Regions from separate parts of the Neobacillus sp. NPDC093182 genome, predicted to be linked through region 1. Evidence: riboswitches for the same ligand, from Rfam matches in the RefSeq annotation. Region 1 holds a riboswitch; each other region holds the start of a gene.
The links. Region 1 has a riboswitch for cyclic di-AMP ahead of ACIQAA_RS28805 (sporulation protein). Riboswitches for the same ligand answer to the same signal wherever they lie in the genome.
Positions count from the first base shown of each region.

Region 2: it holds a riboswitch for cyclic di-AMP, as region 1 does, so the genes downstream of both, ACIQAA_RS27080 (APC family permease) here and ACIQAA_RS28805 (sporulation protein) in region 1, are expected to answer to the same signal.
Region 3: it holds a riboswitch for cyclic di-AMP, as region 1 does, so the genes downstream of both, ACIQAA_RS31295 (APC family permease) here and ACIQAA_RS28805 (sporulation protein) in region 1, are expected to answer to the same signal.
Region 4: it holds a riboswitch for cyclic di-AMP, as region 1 does, so the genes downstream of both, ACIQAA_RS25635 (amino acid permease) here and ACIQAA_RS28805 (sporulation protein) in region 1, are expected to answer to the same signal.

Region 1 is NZ_JBIVOI010000022.1:41,292-45,544, reverse strand. It holds gene ACIQAA_RS28820 (MerR family transcriptional regulator) at 1-263, opposite strand, end outside; gene ACIQAA_RS28815 (HAD family hydrolase) at 436-1,224, opposite strand; gene ACIQAA_RS28810 (polysaccharide deacetylase family protein) at 1,338-2,063, shown strand; cyclic di-AMP (ydaO/yuaA leader) riboswitch at 2,232-2,376, shown strand; gene ACIQAA_RS28805 (sporulation protein) at 2,482-2,877, shown strand; gene ACIQAA_RS28800 (hypothetical protein) at 3,023-3,370, shown strand; gene ACIQAA_RS28795 (aminotransferase class V-fold PLP-dependent enzyme) at 3,492-4,253, shown strand, end outside.
Region 2 is NZ_JBIVOI010000019.1:65,310-69,562, forward strand. It holds gene ACIQAA_RS27080 (APC family permease) at 5-1,831, opposite strand; cyclic di-AMP (ydaO/yuaA leader) riboswitch at 1,982-2,125, opposite strand; gene ACIQAA_RS27085 (bacitracin ABC transporter ATP-binding protein) at 2,255-2,377, shown strand; gene ACIQAA_RS27090 (potassium channel family protein) at 2,472-3,128, opposite strand; gene ACIQAA_RS27095 (TrkH family potassium uptake protein) at 3,173-4,253, opposite strand, start outside.
Region 3 is NZ_JBIVOI010000029.1:3,039-7,291, reverse strand. It holds gene ACIQAA_RS31305 (histidinol-phosphatase) at 1-298, opposite strand, end outside; gene ACIQAA_RS31300 (hypothetical protein) at 481-915, shown strand; gene ACIQAA_RS31295 (APC family permease) at 947-2,773, opposite strand; cyclic di-AMP (ydaO/yuaA leader) riboswitch at 2,903-3,043, opposite strand; gene ACIQAA_RS31290 (bacitracin ABC transporter ATP-binding protein) at 3,126-3,254, shown strand; gene ACIQAA_RS31285 (YheC/YheD family protein) at 3,385-4,253, shown strand, end outside.
Region 4 is NZ_JBIVOI010000017.1:23,021-27,273, forward strand. It holds gene ACIQAA_RS25630 (LysR family transcriptional regulator) at 77-979, opposite strand; gene ACIQAA_RS25635 (amino acid permease) at 1,173-2,660, opposite strand; cyclic di-AMP (ydaO/yuaA leader) riboswitch at 2,834-2,974, opposite strand; gene ACIQAA_RS25640 (metallophosphoesterase family protein) at 3,611-4,253, shown strand, end outside.

The DNA.
Region 1 (4,253 bases):
GGTTCGGATATCTCTTCTTCTTCATCTTCTACAAATTCGCTGCCATTTTGCAATGTTTGTAAAATCATTGCGGTACTCAGTTTGTTTTCATACATATACTTAATTTCTAATAGTAAATCAATTTCTACCTGTGAATATATTCTGGCTCCTTGTTTTGTACGTGGAATTTCAAGGTATTCCTCTAGTTCCTCTTCCCATTTCTTCAATGTAGCAGGTTTAACATTTATTTTTTTGGAAACTTCCTTTAATGTGAAAGTTCTCATAAGTGTTCAAATCCCTTCTATCTAATTTACGGTAAAACAGCTATTGATAGTAAATTCTCTATGAAGCCCCCCATTTTCCTGCAGGGTGACAAAAGCTATCAAAACAAGACGTATAACACGAAATACCAACAAATTCATGCAAAAAAAGCTGTGCGCAATGCACAGCTTTTGTTTACTCAACAATCCCTAGAGTTCTTAATCCGTTATAAATTCCTGAATTATTTACGGTTGTCGTTTTATGTTTAGCATATTGAAAGAGGTCAGGATGACCATTTCCCATAGCAAAACCTTCACCAACACTCATCAGCATTTCTTTATCATTTAAGCCGTCTCCAAACGCTATAGCATTTTCCTTTGACAGGCCGAGATGGTTGAGTATGTATTGAATCGCAATCCCTTTATTGACCTTGTCTCTAATTACATCATAACAATGAAGCATTCCATCAAGGTTTACTTGGGATAAGTGGATTTGGTCCTCGATCTTATATAAAACAGTATCCTTTGGTTCTAAGTTGATTAAAGTCATTCCCAGAATCTCATAATCATTGGACGGTAAATAAGGTTTGTTTTTATGTAAGTGGAACTTCACAATAAATTCTTTCACACAATCTGCTTCTAAGTCAGTGAATATATTTTCATCTTTCGTATACAAAACAATTTCATGCTGGTTTTTTTTCGCTATGTCGATGAATTGTTTAACACTTTCCTTTTTCATTGGTTCCTGGAAGAGGTCCTTACCTTGATAAATGGCAAAAGCACCATTATATCCGACAAGCGAGTTTACCTTTAACTCATCTGCAAGATCTCTGATTTCGTGTAATGGTCTCCCAGTTGCTAAAAAAACCTCTATTCCTTTCTGTTGAACCTGCCGAATTGCTTTTACTGTAGTTTGATCAATGGAATCATCGGGCTTGATGATGGTTCCATCAATATCTAAAAATAAAACTTTATACTCAAACATTGAACGGCTCCTTTTATTAAGTATGTTTTCTTAGTTTAACATTAATAACGTGTAGATTAAATATTCTGGGAATAATAGTCGTGATAAGATCGGCAAAAAAGGGGGTTTGTTTTATGTTAAGAGTTGTAATCGTCATTCTGTTGTTAATTAGCCTTCCAGGGGATGCGCTTGCACAGCAGAAGGTTCCAATATTAATTTACCATTCAATTGATGAATACAATGGCAAAGGCTCTAAGGAGTTATTTGTTACACCAGAGAATTTCGAAAAACAGATGGTTTACTTGAAAAATAACGGATATACATTATTAACATTTGAACGCTGGACTGATATAAGTAAAGTGAACAAACCTATTTTTATTACACTTGATGATGGTTATAAAAATAATCAAAATGCGTTTGAGATTCTTCAAAAACTTAGGGATGATAAATTTAAACCGACAGCAACCTTTTTTGTTATTTCTGATTTTATCGGATATTCGAACCGATTATCTCAAACTGATTTAAAAATGATGGCTGAGTCCGGATTGATTTCTGTTCAGTCCCACACAGCTACTCATCCAGATTTGACAAAATTAGAGAATCTTCAATACGAATTAAAAGGCTCGAAGGAAAAAATTGAAAAAATGACAGGAAAACCAGTTATAGCTCTTGCTTATCCTTATGGAAACTTCAATGAACGCGTTGGTTTAGAAGTGAAAAAATATTATACATTTGGTTTGACTACTACACCAGCACTCTATACTAAAAAAGGGCTAAAAAACGAACTCTTATTTTTACCAAGAATTTATATAAAGTATTCCACTAACCTTGATGAATTCGCTGAATTAATTAACAGATAGGAGCTTTTAAAGTTAAACTATGCTACAAGATATCGATGATTCATGAGCAATCAATAGAAAAGTCTTTGTTTTTATTTAAATTTGGAGTTTAAACGGTTAATTTAAGTAAATATCACTCTTTACAACGATTCTAGTTGGGGATAAAATAAGCCTCATAATCATCATGAATTTAATATTCGGCCAAAACCCAGCAACTTGGTTGGGTACGGAGGAACCAATTAATTGGGGTTAATTCTACAATGTAGAAAGGATGAGAACGATCTTTCGCCATCCTACCCGTCAGCTAACTTCGTCGGCTAAAGCGAAGGAGGTCATGGACCGCCAAGTACAGGGGCTTTTTTGTTTTTAAACATATTAAGCATCTTGATTACTATTGCTGGTCTTTTATTATGCCTATTTTAGGGAACAGGTGGAGAAAATGACATTAAAAGATTATTTAACAAAATTAAAAATTGGTTTGCCCAAAACGAATGTCCATTTGGATAAGCAAGTTTATGAAGCAGGAAGTGTCATAAATGGTACCATTGAGATAACAGGCGGCCTATTAAAAAATAAAATTAAGAGATATGATATCGATCTAGTAGGGATTGATTCACAGGCATTTGTAGAAGAAACTTTAAATAGTCATTCCGTTTTCTGTTCTCTTGAATGTAGTCCAAACCAAACTGGAAAGATTACCTTTTTACTCGATGTTCCAGATGAAATTCAACATAATCAAAATACCTTTCAGTATTCCTTAATGATCAATATTGATTTGGGAAATGCAAATAATATTACACAAAGTGTCCCTATCATGATTAATGCCGTTTCATAATGTGTGTCTATTAACCTAGTTATTTATGTAAATCGGAAAAATTTCCTATTAATTGATATAGCTTTGTAAACTACTAGAAATTATTATGAAACCAATCACCAGTATAATAAAGTTATCTTGAGACTTTATTAGGGCGGGTGCAGTAATGGAAGAAACAATGGTAAAATCTTATTTACAGAAATCACTAGAAGAGTGGAAGGATGACATTTCAGTAGTCCTTACAGAAATAGATAAAGAATATGAAGAAGTGGCACAAGAGTTAAAGGTATACTCTTATAAATACGGGATTACCAAGCAAGTCATCCAATCAACAGTGAACGAGGAAATTATTGAAAGTATACGGCAAAGGTATCATAAACCGTTTGAGGAAAGTTATAATCAATTAAAGGAATATATAAAAGACTTAGAAGAGAAGCAGCGCGTTTTTCACATGTTTGTTCAAAAAATTGATGAAGTAAATCGCAAGGAATCGTCAAAGAATACAAATTTATAAATAGTAATATAGTCTGGTCCATATGGATCAGGCTTTTTTTATCATTAATTGAGAATCGTCGGCAAGTGAAAAGAATTTTGCATATAATAATTAGCAGGATTTTATCGAGAGGTGCTGAAGTATGATTACTGCAAGGATCGGAAGCAAGTGGTATCGTCTGCCGGAAAATCTAGAGGATTATTTTAATAAGTTTCGGTCTGGGATCATCGGCATTGATCAAGAATTTGACTCACCGTATGGAAAGAAACCGATTATTTATGCAGATTGGACAGCAAGTGGAAGATTATTTCGACCCATTGAACAAAAAATCTCGGAGGTATTTGGCCCGTTTATGGCGAATACGCATACGGAATCCAACATTACCAGTCTAATGATGACCGGAATTTATAATCAATCAAGAAGGATTATTAAGGAACATATAAATGCTGATGAGAATGACGCCCTCATTCTTGACGGTTTTGGAATGACGTCGGTAATGAATAAACTACAGAGATTATTGGGTATTAGAGTACCAGAGCAATGGAAAGACAAAATAAAGCTTTCTGAGAGGGATAGACCAGTGGTTTTTCTCACTCATATGGAGCACCATTCCAACCACACTTCATGGCTGGAGACCTTAGCAGACGTTGAGATGATCAGACCGGACTCGAAAGGAAATGTAGATATTAATCATCTTGAGCAGCTTCTGTCCCAATATCGGGATAGAGCTGTCAAAATAGGTTCCTTTACAGCATGCTCGAACGTTACAGGAATACAAACACCATATCATCAGCTGGCAAAAATCATGCATAAGCATGGTGGACTTTGCTTTGTAGATTTTGCCGCCTCTGCACCGTATGTGAAGATTGATATGCACCCGAAGGATCAGATGGAAAAACTCGAT
Region 2 (4,253 bases), on a different contig from region 1:
ATTTTTACTTTTTTAAATGGAAAGGTACTGTTGTTATTATCACGTTACTCCGATGAAGCAAGAAAGTACGAATCAATAAGCTAGATTGATTATGGAGAATATTGTGCCAGCCTTTCTTAGGAATAAATTGTGGGATCACAACGGTAACCTTATAATTATTTTCACTTGCTTTATGTTCCACTGTATCGACAAATTTAGTTAAAGGCGTAATAATGCTTCTGTAATGAGAATGCAATGTCACCAGTCTTACATCAGGCTGCCACTTATTCCATTTTTCTTCAAACTTATGCTCGTCGTCCCTTTCGAATGCGACATAAACGGCAATAATTTGATCTGGTTTAAGCGATTTGGCATAGTTAATTGAATTTTCTACCACATGAGTAATTCCAGCCACTGGCACAATGATCACATTTCCATCAATCGGTACAGCAGGCTCACAAGTGGTAATCCTCAACTGATCACCAAGGGTATCATAATGTTTTTTAATTCGGTGGAAAACAAAAATAATTATAGGCAGAAAAACTAAGATTGACCAGACCTGATTAAATTTAGTTAAAAAGAACATTATTGTGACGATAAGGCTAATTAATGCACCAGTTGTATTAATAATAAATTTTGGGACCCATCCCTCTGGTTTTTCACGAAGCCATTTAACCATCATACCTGTTTGAGACAATGTGAATGGAATAAACACTCCAACTGCGTAAAGTGGAATAAGATGTTCAGTTTCTGCGTGAAAGGCAAGGATTAAAAGGATTGAAGCTGCCCCAAGGATAATAATGCCATTTGAATATCCTAATCGGTCCCCTCTAATAAGAAACATCCTTGGAATAAATTTATCTTTCGCAAGATTAACCGCCAATAATGGGAATGCAGAATATCCAGTGTTGGCAGCAAGGATTAATATTAAAGCAGTAGTTCCTTGGACAAAGTAATACATAAAATTCCGTCCAAAGATTTCCTCTGCAATTTGCGAAACAACGGTCACCTCTCCTCTTGGAGCAGTTCCGTAAAAGTAGGCTAAAGTTACAATTCCTGAAAACAAGATAGCAAGCAAGATTCCCATCAAGATTAAGGTTTTTGCAGCATTGTTAGGTGCAGGATCTTTGAAGTTAGGGATTGCATTAGATATAGCTTCAACTCCTGTTAAGGCAGAACTCCCCGAAGCAAATGCCCTTAAAAGAATAAACAAACTGATCCCTGCTACTTGTGTCCCGATAGGGGTGTGTAATTCAGGTGCAACTCCTCCTGTTACAATGTTAAAAAGACCGACACCAATTAATATGAACAATGCTAAAACAAATAAGTACACTGGGTAGGCTAATATAGAAGCAGACTCCGTTACTCCTCTTAAATTCAACAATGTGAGAAGAATAACAAATACAATGGCAATTTCAACATTATAGTCATGTAATTTAGGAAAAGCAGATGTGATAGCATCCGTACCTGCAGATACACTTACAGCAACAGTTAAAATATAATCTACCAAAAGAGAGCCACCAGCAATTAAACCTGGATTTACCCCTAAATTATTTTTCGAAACAACATAGGCACCTCCTCCATGAGGATAAGCAAATATGATTTGCCGATAGGACAGTATGAGAGCTGTTAAAAGAATTAACACACCCACTGCAATAGGAATGGAGTACCAAAATGCTGCTGTTCCTATTGTTACCAACACGATTAATATTTGTTCAGGACCATACGCTACTGATGATAGTGCATCGGAAGAAAGTATAGCCAGTGCTTTGGTTTTATTGATTTTTTGTTCCCCTAATTCATGTGATTTCAAGGGTCTTCCAATTAATAATCTTTTTATTGATGAAAACATCAAAATTCACCGCCAGGTTTTGAAATGAATAAGTTATGTAATATGTTGCCCAATAAACAATTTTTTTCAAAGTTGAAATAAAAAAAGTGTCTACAAGTCATAGTTAATAGACCTGTAGACACATCATTTTACTTGCATCACAAGCTCCACCTTCCTTCTCATTAACGCTTACGAGGTTAGCTGTCGGATTCGGACCTTTGAGTAGCCCTACCTAAAAAGGATTCACCCCTAGGATTGAGAAATTATCCAGGATAATGTTTCCCCCGTACCATATGGTTTCAGCGATTTAAGAACTTTGAAACTGTGATTATATTACTCCTGTATTTACCAAAAGTAAATAAATTTTTTTGAAAAAGATTAAAAAAACATGAATACAGAAAACGTAATTTTAAACGATTTGCCCAGTTCGAAGGAGGAATTAATATGTTAAAAGAAAATAAACCTTTATTATCTGATGAATTTTTAGATGAATTAGCTAATGAAATTAACCAGCTATATGGAAAACATATAAATGAACAAAATACAGAAGCAATAAATAACGATTAAGACTTCATGGACCGCATTGTTCTTGCGGTCTTTTTATATGCAGGCGAAAATTAAAAAGACACCCATTCGGTGGATGTCTTGATTACCTTTCATTTCACCTAATATTTGCAAACTCATTAATATTATCTCGATGTCCTAGTACAACTAATTTATCCCCTTCTTGAAGAATCTGATCAGGAGATGGGGAAATGATTATATTTTCATTATTAACAATCGCAATAGCAGTCAAATTATATTTTGCTCGCAAATCTAGATCTCGTAAATTTTTTCTTGTTATTCCTGAAGGAATCATTATTTCTTCAATATTATATTCTCTTGAAAGTTCTATATAATTCAACACGTTAGGTGAGAGGAGCTGGTGTGCAACCCGTTCTCCCATATCCCTTTCTGGATGTATTACCCAATCTGCTCCAACTTTTGTTAATACTTGTCCGTGACGTTTGTTAAGAGCTTTTGCAATTACTTTTTGTACCCCAATTTCTTTTAAGAGGAGAACCGTTAGGATACTAGCTTGCATGTCATCACCAATTGCTACGATTACATAATCAAAATTTCGAATTCCAACTGATTTAAGTGATTCCTCTTCAGTAGAATCAAGTACAACAGCGTGTGTAAGCGATAATTTGCTATCTTCTATACGTTCTTCATCTAAATCAATCCCCATGACTTCTTGCCCTGCTTCGAATAACTTTGATGCAATACTTGTTCCAAATCTACCTAGTCCAATAACAGCATAACTGAGCTTTGCCATAGTTTATTAGTCACCCCAAAAGAATCTTAATTATTGATTAAACCCTAGCCAATTAATATTTTTTCTTCTGCATATCTAACCTTTGCTTCTTTTCGAGTATTTAAAAGAGCGAAAGCCATTGTTAAAGGTCCAAGCCTACCAATAAACATCATAATCGTAATCAAAAATCTCCCTATAGGCGAAAGTTCTGGCGAAAAATTTGCAGACAAACCTACTGTGCCAAAGGCGGAAATCGTTTCAAATAATATTTTGCTCATATCAGCTTTCTCGGTAAAAGTTAATAAAAAGAAAATGAGGAAAATAAAAGTCATTGCCGTCACAACAATTGATAATGATTTATTTACCAATCCCCACGAGATTCTACGTTTAAAAATATTCACATCATCCCGGTTCGTTACTACTGTCCAAAAAGCTAAAATAATAATGGCAAAGGTCGTTACTTTAATTCCACCACCGGTAGATCCTGATGATGCACCAATAAACATTAGAGCCATCATGAAGACAAGGGAAGATAAGTTCAAAGCACCAATATCAATGGTATTAAAACCGGCAGTCCTTGTTACAACTCCTTGAAAGTAGGATGCCCATAGCTTATCCCCCAACTCCAACTTTCCAATAGTCGAAGGATTATCGTATTCTGAGACCAAAATGATTAAAGGTCCTATAATGTTAAGTATTAGTGTCATAAGCAATACGACTTTAGAATGAAGGGATAATTTGCGTAAGGATTTTTTATGAAAAAGATCGAGAATTACTGTAAAACCTATACCCCCAGTGATGAAAAGAAGGGTAACCATTATATTAACTGTCGGATCACCTACCCATTTGCTTAGGTTGTCAGGTTCAAGTCCGAACCCAGCATTATTAAAGGCTGAAATAGAGTGGAATATACCATAGTAAATTGCTTTCTCCAAGGGCATTTCAAATGACCAACGAATGGCTAGAGTAGTAGCACCAATTAGTTCTACAATAAAAGTAATGAGGATAATCCTCTTTACAAGGGTCACTACTCCAGCAAGTGAAAATACATTTAATGAATCTTGCAATAATAAACGTTCCTTCAGACCAATCTTTTTACCTAAGATAATAAACATGAATATACCTGTGGTCATAAAACCCCAACCA
Region 3 (4,253 bases), on a different contig from region 1:
ACAGACGATAGTTTTCTACATATTCAGGAAAGAAATCAGCCTCAATTCCTAATAGTACTTCAATTTTCCCAGAATACTCTTGTTTTAACTTCAAGACCTCCTCTACATATTCAGGAAATTGGCTTGCTGCCATGGTTATGTGAGGAAACGGATGGTCTTCTTTACTTGAAAAATAAGGGGTATGGTCAGAAATCCCGATAATATTTAACCCCTTTTTTATACCGGCTTCGATATATTCTCGAATGCCTCCCCTTGCATGCCCACACCGATCATGATGTGTATGTAAATCAAATTTCAACATTTTTTATCACCTCTCCATATTTTCCCATACTATGGTACTTCCAATCAAACCGCAGCACAAAAAAGTGTTCCCTAATAATTAATATTATTTGTTTATTTCCATTTTACTCCACTTCTTGTCCAATCCAAAAGACAAGCTGTTTCATATATATAAGTAATATTGTGAATGAGAGGTGTTTTATGGAAAGTTGTAACTGTCGTGCAAAAGTATCGGCAACCGCCGTACCCGTCGAAACCTTAATCAATCGGTTCCCTTCTAGCGGCATAATTACGGTATCTGCACGAATATGTGATGTTGATTGTACAGCCAATAACTGTTTTATTTCCATTCTTTATGGTGACGATATTAATCAAAACAATAGCTTTGTTTTTAAATCCGCAGCACCCGGTTTGCCAACATATGAATCCGTATCCGGCGGCGGTACCGGTATGATATTAACAGCCGAAGGACAAGCCTCTGGAGTCAACTTTCATGACAATGCCGTTCTATCAAACATACATTTTCTGCATGAAACAATCATTGGTACTGCGATCTGTTCGATCACTTTAACCGCGAATGGTCTAACCTTTGAGGTTCCCGGATGTATCTTCACGAATCCTGAAAACGAAAATTGAGCAGCTCCCAAAATGGAGTCTGCTCTTTTAATTATTTTTTTAGATGGTATGGAACTGTGGTAATAATTACGTTTCGTTTATATAACAGGTATGCTTTTATTAATAAGCTGGATTGGTTGTGCAGAATATTGTGCCAGCCCTTTTTCGGTATGAACTGTGGAATGATGACAGTTACCCTGTAGTTTGCTTCACTTGCTTTGTGCTGCACCGTATCAACAAATTTAGTTAAAGGTTGAATGATACTCCGGTAATGTGAGTGAAGGGTTACGAGTCTAATATCAGGCTGCCACTTATTCCATTTTTCTTCAAATTTCTTTTCATCGTCCCTTTCAAAGGAAACATAGACTGCGAGTACTTGATCCGCACCTAAGGATTTTGCATAATTAAGTGAGTTTTCTACCACTTGCGTAATACCAGCTACAGGAACAATAATCACATTCCCCTCTATTGGCACTGCAGGTTCGTCACAATTTAATCTGAGCTGCTCTCCCACTGCTTCATAATGCTTTCTAATTCGGTAAAAGACAAACACAATCACTGGTAAGAACACTAAGACAGGCCATACCTGTGCAAACTTAGTTAAAAAGAACATAATCGTTACGACAAAGCAGATAACAGCACCCATCGTATTAATGATAAGCTTAGACATCCAGCCCTGTGGCTTTTCACGAAGCCATTTTAACATCATCCCCGTTTGGGATAAGGTAAACGGAATAAAGACCCCAACCGCATAAAGTGGAATTAAGTGCTCCGTTTGTCCTTTGAAAAAGATAATTAGCAAGATCGAAGCTAAACCTAATGTAATAATTCCATTAGAATACCCTAATCGGTCACCTCTAATCTTAAACATTCTTGGAATAAACTTATCATTTGCAAGATTGACTGCCAGCAGTGGAAAAGCTGTATATCCTGTATTTGCAGCAAGAATTAAGATTAATGCGGTTGTGCCTTGTATAAAGAAATACATAAAGTTTCGTCCAAATGTTTGCTCCGCAATTTGGGAAACGACTGTAACCTTTTCATTCGGAGTAATCCCATAGTAATAGGCTAACAATACAATTCCCGAAAATAATATCGCCAGTAATCCTCCCATTGCAGCCAAAGTTTTAGCAGCGTTATTTGGAGCTGGATCTTTAAAGTTCGGAATCGCATTCGATATCGCCTCAACTCCAGTAAGAGCTGAACTGCCTGAAGCAAATGCCCTTAAGAGCAAAAATAAAGATATCCCTGCAATAGGAGTTCCAACTGGTGTATGCAATTCTGCTGGAACCTGCCCCGTTAGAATATTAAATATTCCCACGCCAATTAAAATAAATAAAGCGAGCACGAATAAATATACAGGATATGCTAAAATAGAAGCAGACTCCGTTACACCTCTTAAGTTTAAAGTAGTGATCAAGATGACAAAAATAATCGCAATACCCACATTATGGTCATGAAATGCAGGAAAGGCTGATGTTATGGCATCTGTTCCGGCTGACACACTAACTGCCACCGTTAAAATATAGTCAACAAGGAGTGAACCTCCCGATATCAGCCCATAATTCACACCCAAATTTTCCTTTGAAACTACATAGGCTCCTCCGCCATGCGGGTAGGCAAAAATTATTTGTCGATAGGATAAAATTAAGGCAACTAATAAAACTAATACACCGATTGCAATCGGAATGGAGTACCAAAAGGCCGCAGCACTAATGGTTACGAGCACTATCAGTATTTGTTCCGGTCCGTAAGCTACCGACGATAATGCGTCTGACGAAAGAATTGCCAGCGCTTTTGTTTTATTGAGCTTTTGTTCCCCTAATTCTGTTGACTTTAAAGGTCTGCCAATTAATAATCTTTTGACCGAAGAAACCATTGTCTGCACCACCGAATTTTCTATAAAGTTATTAGTTGTTAATTCACCCTAAAAAAGCACAAAAAAATGCCTGCAAGTCAAAGTTAAATAGACCTGCAGACATTAATAAACTTGTCTCACAAGCTCCACCTTCCTTCTCATTAACGCTTACGAGGTTAGCTGTCGGATTCGGGCCTTGAGTAGCCCTACCTTTTAAAGGATTCACCCCTTGGATATACTATCCATTGAATGGGTCCCCCGCACCAATTCTGGTCTCAGCGATTTAGAAATATGAAACTGTGATTATCATACTCCTGTGTTTCTTAAATGTAAATGAAAATTTTATAAAAAAATAAAGATTGGAGAATTATATATGTCTAAAAAGAAAAAGCCGCTTTTATCAGATGAATTTTTAGATGAATTAGCTAATGAAATCAATGAGCTATACGGTCACCCTGTTGAAGAAAACGAAGATAAAAACAATCATAAACAAGACGAATAAGCCTCCAAACATATTTCAAGATAACAATGGTACACTTGTCCAATTTGTAAGAATCCCCCCCATTTTTAAGACACTCTTCGTTATTGTACATATAATAACTTATCCAATATTATGGTTGGGGGGAATTAAAATGGAAAATGTTATTCTGCTATCAAGAAACACCTCTAACAGAGGGATTTTAACGTTACATCCCAAGTTAGCAGAATCAATGGGAATTACTCAAATTACGGCTAGAAAAATCAGATTTGGAGCAAACACCTATCAATCTATTGTTGACATCTCTGATGAACTGCCACTAAATGGGGCAAGCCTATCTGAAGATATTTTGGACATGCTGAATATACCACAGCATTGCAGCCTTGAAATCAAGCAGAATGGCAACGAACTACAAATTGGACCCTTTATCGGTTTACTTGCAGGTTATTATCAAAGCTCGATTAAGAAATATCTCGATCATCTTCGTGATTATGTGTTACTTTATCGTGAAATTAAGGGTGCCATCCTAGTCTTTTCTCTTGACCATGTTGATAAAGTTAACCATCAAGTTAAAGGCTATCTTTATAATCCTCGGACAAAACAATGGGAAGAAGGAACTTACCCATATCCAGCCTCTATTTTTGTGATGACATCTTCCGTAAGCACTGCATGGATTCAACATTTCAAATCGATTATCGGCAATGTGGTTTTTAATGATTTCTTTCTTAATCGATGGAGTATTCATAAGAAATTGGCAGGTTCCATCGGGGTAAAATGTTATCTTCCCGATACAAATCTTTATGGATCACCACAAGATCTATACTACTTTTTAAAGAAATTTCCTAATTTAACGGTGAAGCCTCTAAACAGCGCCAACCGACAGACATATAGAATATTACTAAAAGATTCAAACTCTCTCGTTATAACGAATTTAGCAAATATGGAATCAAAGAATTATAGATTTAATAATCGGGACCAAGCCTATTCTATCTTTAGTAAATATTTTAAAGAGGGAGAAAACAT
Region 4 (4,253 bases), on a different contig from region 1:
GTTTAATCCTATCACCGAGAAGATTGTCATGGCAATACGATAGCTGATAGAAAAATGTAATCTTTACATTAAAAAATTAAATAAAAGACAGGTCCTTTTCCTTCTCAAATTCTTTAACAGACCGAAGAATATCATTCCAGAACTCGGGGTACATAAAACCATTATTCAAGTGTGTCGCAAAAATATGCTGGTTAATTTGAAGAATATGAGAAACATCTACTTCAATCAGGCTGCCTCTCTGAAGCTCATCTTTAATGCATAGGTATGGTAAAAACCCTATGCCATGTCCACTTAGAATAATAGATTTTGCTACTTCAAGATGGTCGACTAAAAATTCTATGCGAGGATTAACATTGGCCATTTCAAATAATTTATGAATCCGATTCCAGTCAAAAGCGCCGCATTCAAAAAATACCATGGGTTCACTAGCTAGCTGCTTAACAGTTAAATTCTCTTGAAATTGAAAGTCATGGCCAGGATAAACGACCAAACGGACAGAATTATTTAGAAGCTCATGCTTTTGTATTCCACGATGGGTAACATCCTTCATAAAGGCGATATCGACCTGCTTCTGAAGAAGTTTATCGAGCAATACATCGTTTGTCGCCGAATAAAATTTAAAACGTAATTGAGGATTTGCTTTCTTCAAGAAAGGAAGGGCAAAAGGAATAAAGTATTGAGAAGTAATAATATTAGCCCCAATGATAATTTCTTCAGGATTATCTTCCTTCTTCAATCGTTTCTTCCCTTGATCATAGGTACGAATAATTTGCTCTGCATATGGGATAAAAGCTTTTCCTTCCTCAGATAATGTCAAACTTCTTCCCTTACGCAAAAACAAATCAATGCCAAGATCACGTTCTAACGTTTTAATTCTCGCTGTAACGGTTGGCTGTGATAAATACAGTGCTTCAGCAGCTTTATGAATACCCTCCAGGTGGACTACATACATAAATGCTTCAAGATGATCAATATTCAATTCCCTCGACCCCTTTCCAGTTTTAATCAATAAAAAAGGCTCCTTTATGCGGAATGCGTAAAGGAGCCTTTGGATGTCCAATCGGCAAATTAACATTATTGATGAATTTTCTAAATTTTACTCCAATTAATCCAATAAGTAAAGTAAGAAAGGAACCACTTTTTAAATAAATTCCCATAAAATCCGTTTTAGATTAATTATATTTTTTGTCAAAGTCAAACTCTACATCCTCAAGTTTAACCATTTTCGTTTTCTTAATCAGTTTATAGCCAAAATATAAACTAAGGAAAAACGGAATGCCTAAGTATGCCGCTACTACACCGCCCCAATCTATCTGGTCGGCAAGAAAAGCTTGGAAATTTTGAGCTAATATAACGATAATTCCACAAGCGATGGCGAAGATTGGCCCAATTGGAAACCATTTTGCCTTATAGGGTAACATGTCTAGCGAATGCCCTTGAGCGATAAGGGCTTTTCGGAATCGATAATGACTGATGGAAATACCGAGCCAGAAGATAAATCCAGTTATACTGATCGCGTTCATTAACCAAATATAGACCATACCATCACCGAAAAATGAAGCCAAAAAGGCAAGCGCACCTATAGCACAGGTTAGAATAATACCTGCAACGGGAACTCCACGGTTGTTAAGTTGTCCAAAAATCTTCGGCGCTTGTCCCGTCTTCGCCATCGAATACAACATGCGTGTTGAAGCATATAGACTAGAATTACCAGCTGATAATAAAGCAGTTAAAATAACAGCATTCATGAGTGAAGCAGCAAAGGCAATCCCAGCCTTTTCAAAAATAAGGGTAAATGGACTTACCATCACATTATCATTTTGTAAATTCGGATTATTATAAGGAATAAGAAGCCCGATGACAGCAATCGCCAAAATATAAAAAATTAGGATTCTCCAGAAAACATTTTTAATCGCTTTTGGTACATTTTTTGCAGGATCCTTACTTTCACCTGCCGTAACCCCCACGATTTCGGTACCTTGGAAAGAAAAACCTGCTGCAATAAAAACAATAAAAACACTTAAAATACCGCCTGAAAAAGGAGCTTTATCCACTGTAAAGTTTTTAAACCCTACTGCTTCTCCTCCCATAATGCCGAAAATCATTAGCAAGCCAACAATAATAAATAGTACGATCGCTGATACCTTAATTAAGGATAGCCAATATTCCCCTTCCCCATAACCCTTAACAGATAAATAGTTTAATAGAAAAATAAGCGCCAAAAATGATGCACTCCATACCCAAGAAGGACTATCCGGAAACCAAAATTTCATGATCATGGTTGAGGCGGCTAATTCAGCAGCAATGGTCATCGCCCAGCTAAACCAGTAGGTCCATCCAATCGCAAAACCAAATGCTGGATCCACAAATTTCGTTCCATACGTGCTAAAGGAACCGCTTACGGGCATAAAAGCAGCCATTTCTCCTAAACTAGTCATGATAAAAAAGACCATTGCGCCCACTATTGCATATGCTAGCAATGCTCCCCCGGGGCCGGCTGTGCTGATGGCTGCGCCGCTGCTAAGGAACAGTCCAGTACCAATCGCTCCTCCGATTGAAATCATTGTTAAATGCCTGGATTTTAACTCGCGTTTTAATGTCTGTTCACTTTGTTGACCTACAGTTTGCTGGAATTTTTCAATTTCGCGCTCTGGTAACATTTACTTCAGCCCTTTCATTTTTTAATAGAAAACGGTTACAAACAGATGAATGCTTTTTCTTTTTAAAAAGTAATATCCCCCTCGTGGAAAATCTATTAAAGGAACAAAAAAGTGTCTACAAGTCATGGTAAATAGACTTGTAGACACTTCTTATAACGTGTCACAAGTTCCACCTTCCTTCTCATAAACGCTTACGAGGTTAGCTGTCGGATTCGGGCCTCCTGAGTAGCCCTACCTTAAAAAGGATTCACCCCTTGGATTGATTAAATCCATATGGTTCCCCCGTGCCTAAACGGTTTCAGCGATTTAGAAATTTGAAACTATTTTCATTATTATAATAGTTACTATCTTAAGAAAAGTAAAATGTTTTTTTGCAAAAATATAAAAATAACCTAAACTCCCCAAAAACACTGTAAATACTTCTAAAAATCAGAAAATTTTGTATAATATTTTATTTAACTACATCAAAATCATTATAGTAGATCACTTCACTGAGAAATTTACACCCTTTTATACTCTGGTAAGTAGCTCTTGCTTCCTCTTGATTATCGAACTCAAACATTTGAATACTCTTTTCCGAATATACGGTAATAACCCACATCAACATCCCTCACTTTAATTTTTTAAATGTTTAAACTGAACCTTCTGATTATTTCTGATAAATCAATTCAGTTTCTTATTTACCGATATTCACTATTGGCAACATAAAATAGTTTTATATCTTGTTCTTCTTTAATGCAATTATTGTGCCAACCAGATTTCCATAGAATATATACATTTACCTATTTCTATAAGTGGAATTACTGCAAAGTTTTTTTGCTCTATGCCAAATTATTTTGCATAATAATATAAAAACATCTTTCTTTTTGCCAATTTCGGGAAATATACAGGAAATCAGGGACAAATGGAGAATTATTGATTTTATATAAATCGTTAGGAGTCTTATAAAGATGGATAAAATCGCTATTATTTCAGACATTCACGGAAATATCCCTGCACTAGAATCGGTGCTTGAGGATATCGATGCTAGACACATTAAAAGAATTATTTGTTTAGGTGATTTAGTCGGTAAAGGACCACAATCAAGCATAGCAATACAAATGATCCAAAAGCATTGTGAAATGGTGGTTCGAGGCAATTGGGATGATTTCTTTCCTAAACCCCAAGAGTCTAACACAATCAAATGGCATCAAAACCAATTAACGGAAATACAAATGAATGATTTAGAAGAACTGCCGTTTTCAATAGAATTTATCATGAGCGGAAAACTAGTTAGAATGTTCCATGCTTCACCTCGGAGTGTGTATGAAAGAATCCAGCCCTGGGACTCTGTTGAACGTCGTTTAAGTATGTTCGAAAACACCGAACACACAGAAAATATAGCAGGTAAAAGAGAGCCTGATGTTGTTTGTTATGGAGATATTCATAATGCCTACCAGCAAAATATTAAAGGTAAGACATTGTGTAACGTGGGCAGTGTAGGAAATCCGCTTGATCTCACTCAAGCCTCCTATGCCATTCTTGAAGGAGAATATAACCAAAGAGAAAATGGAGTATTTTCAATACAGCTTGTTCGAGTTCCATACGATATCG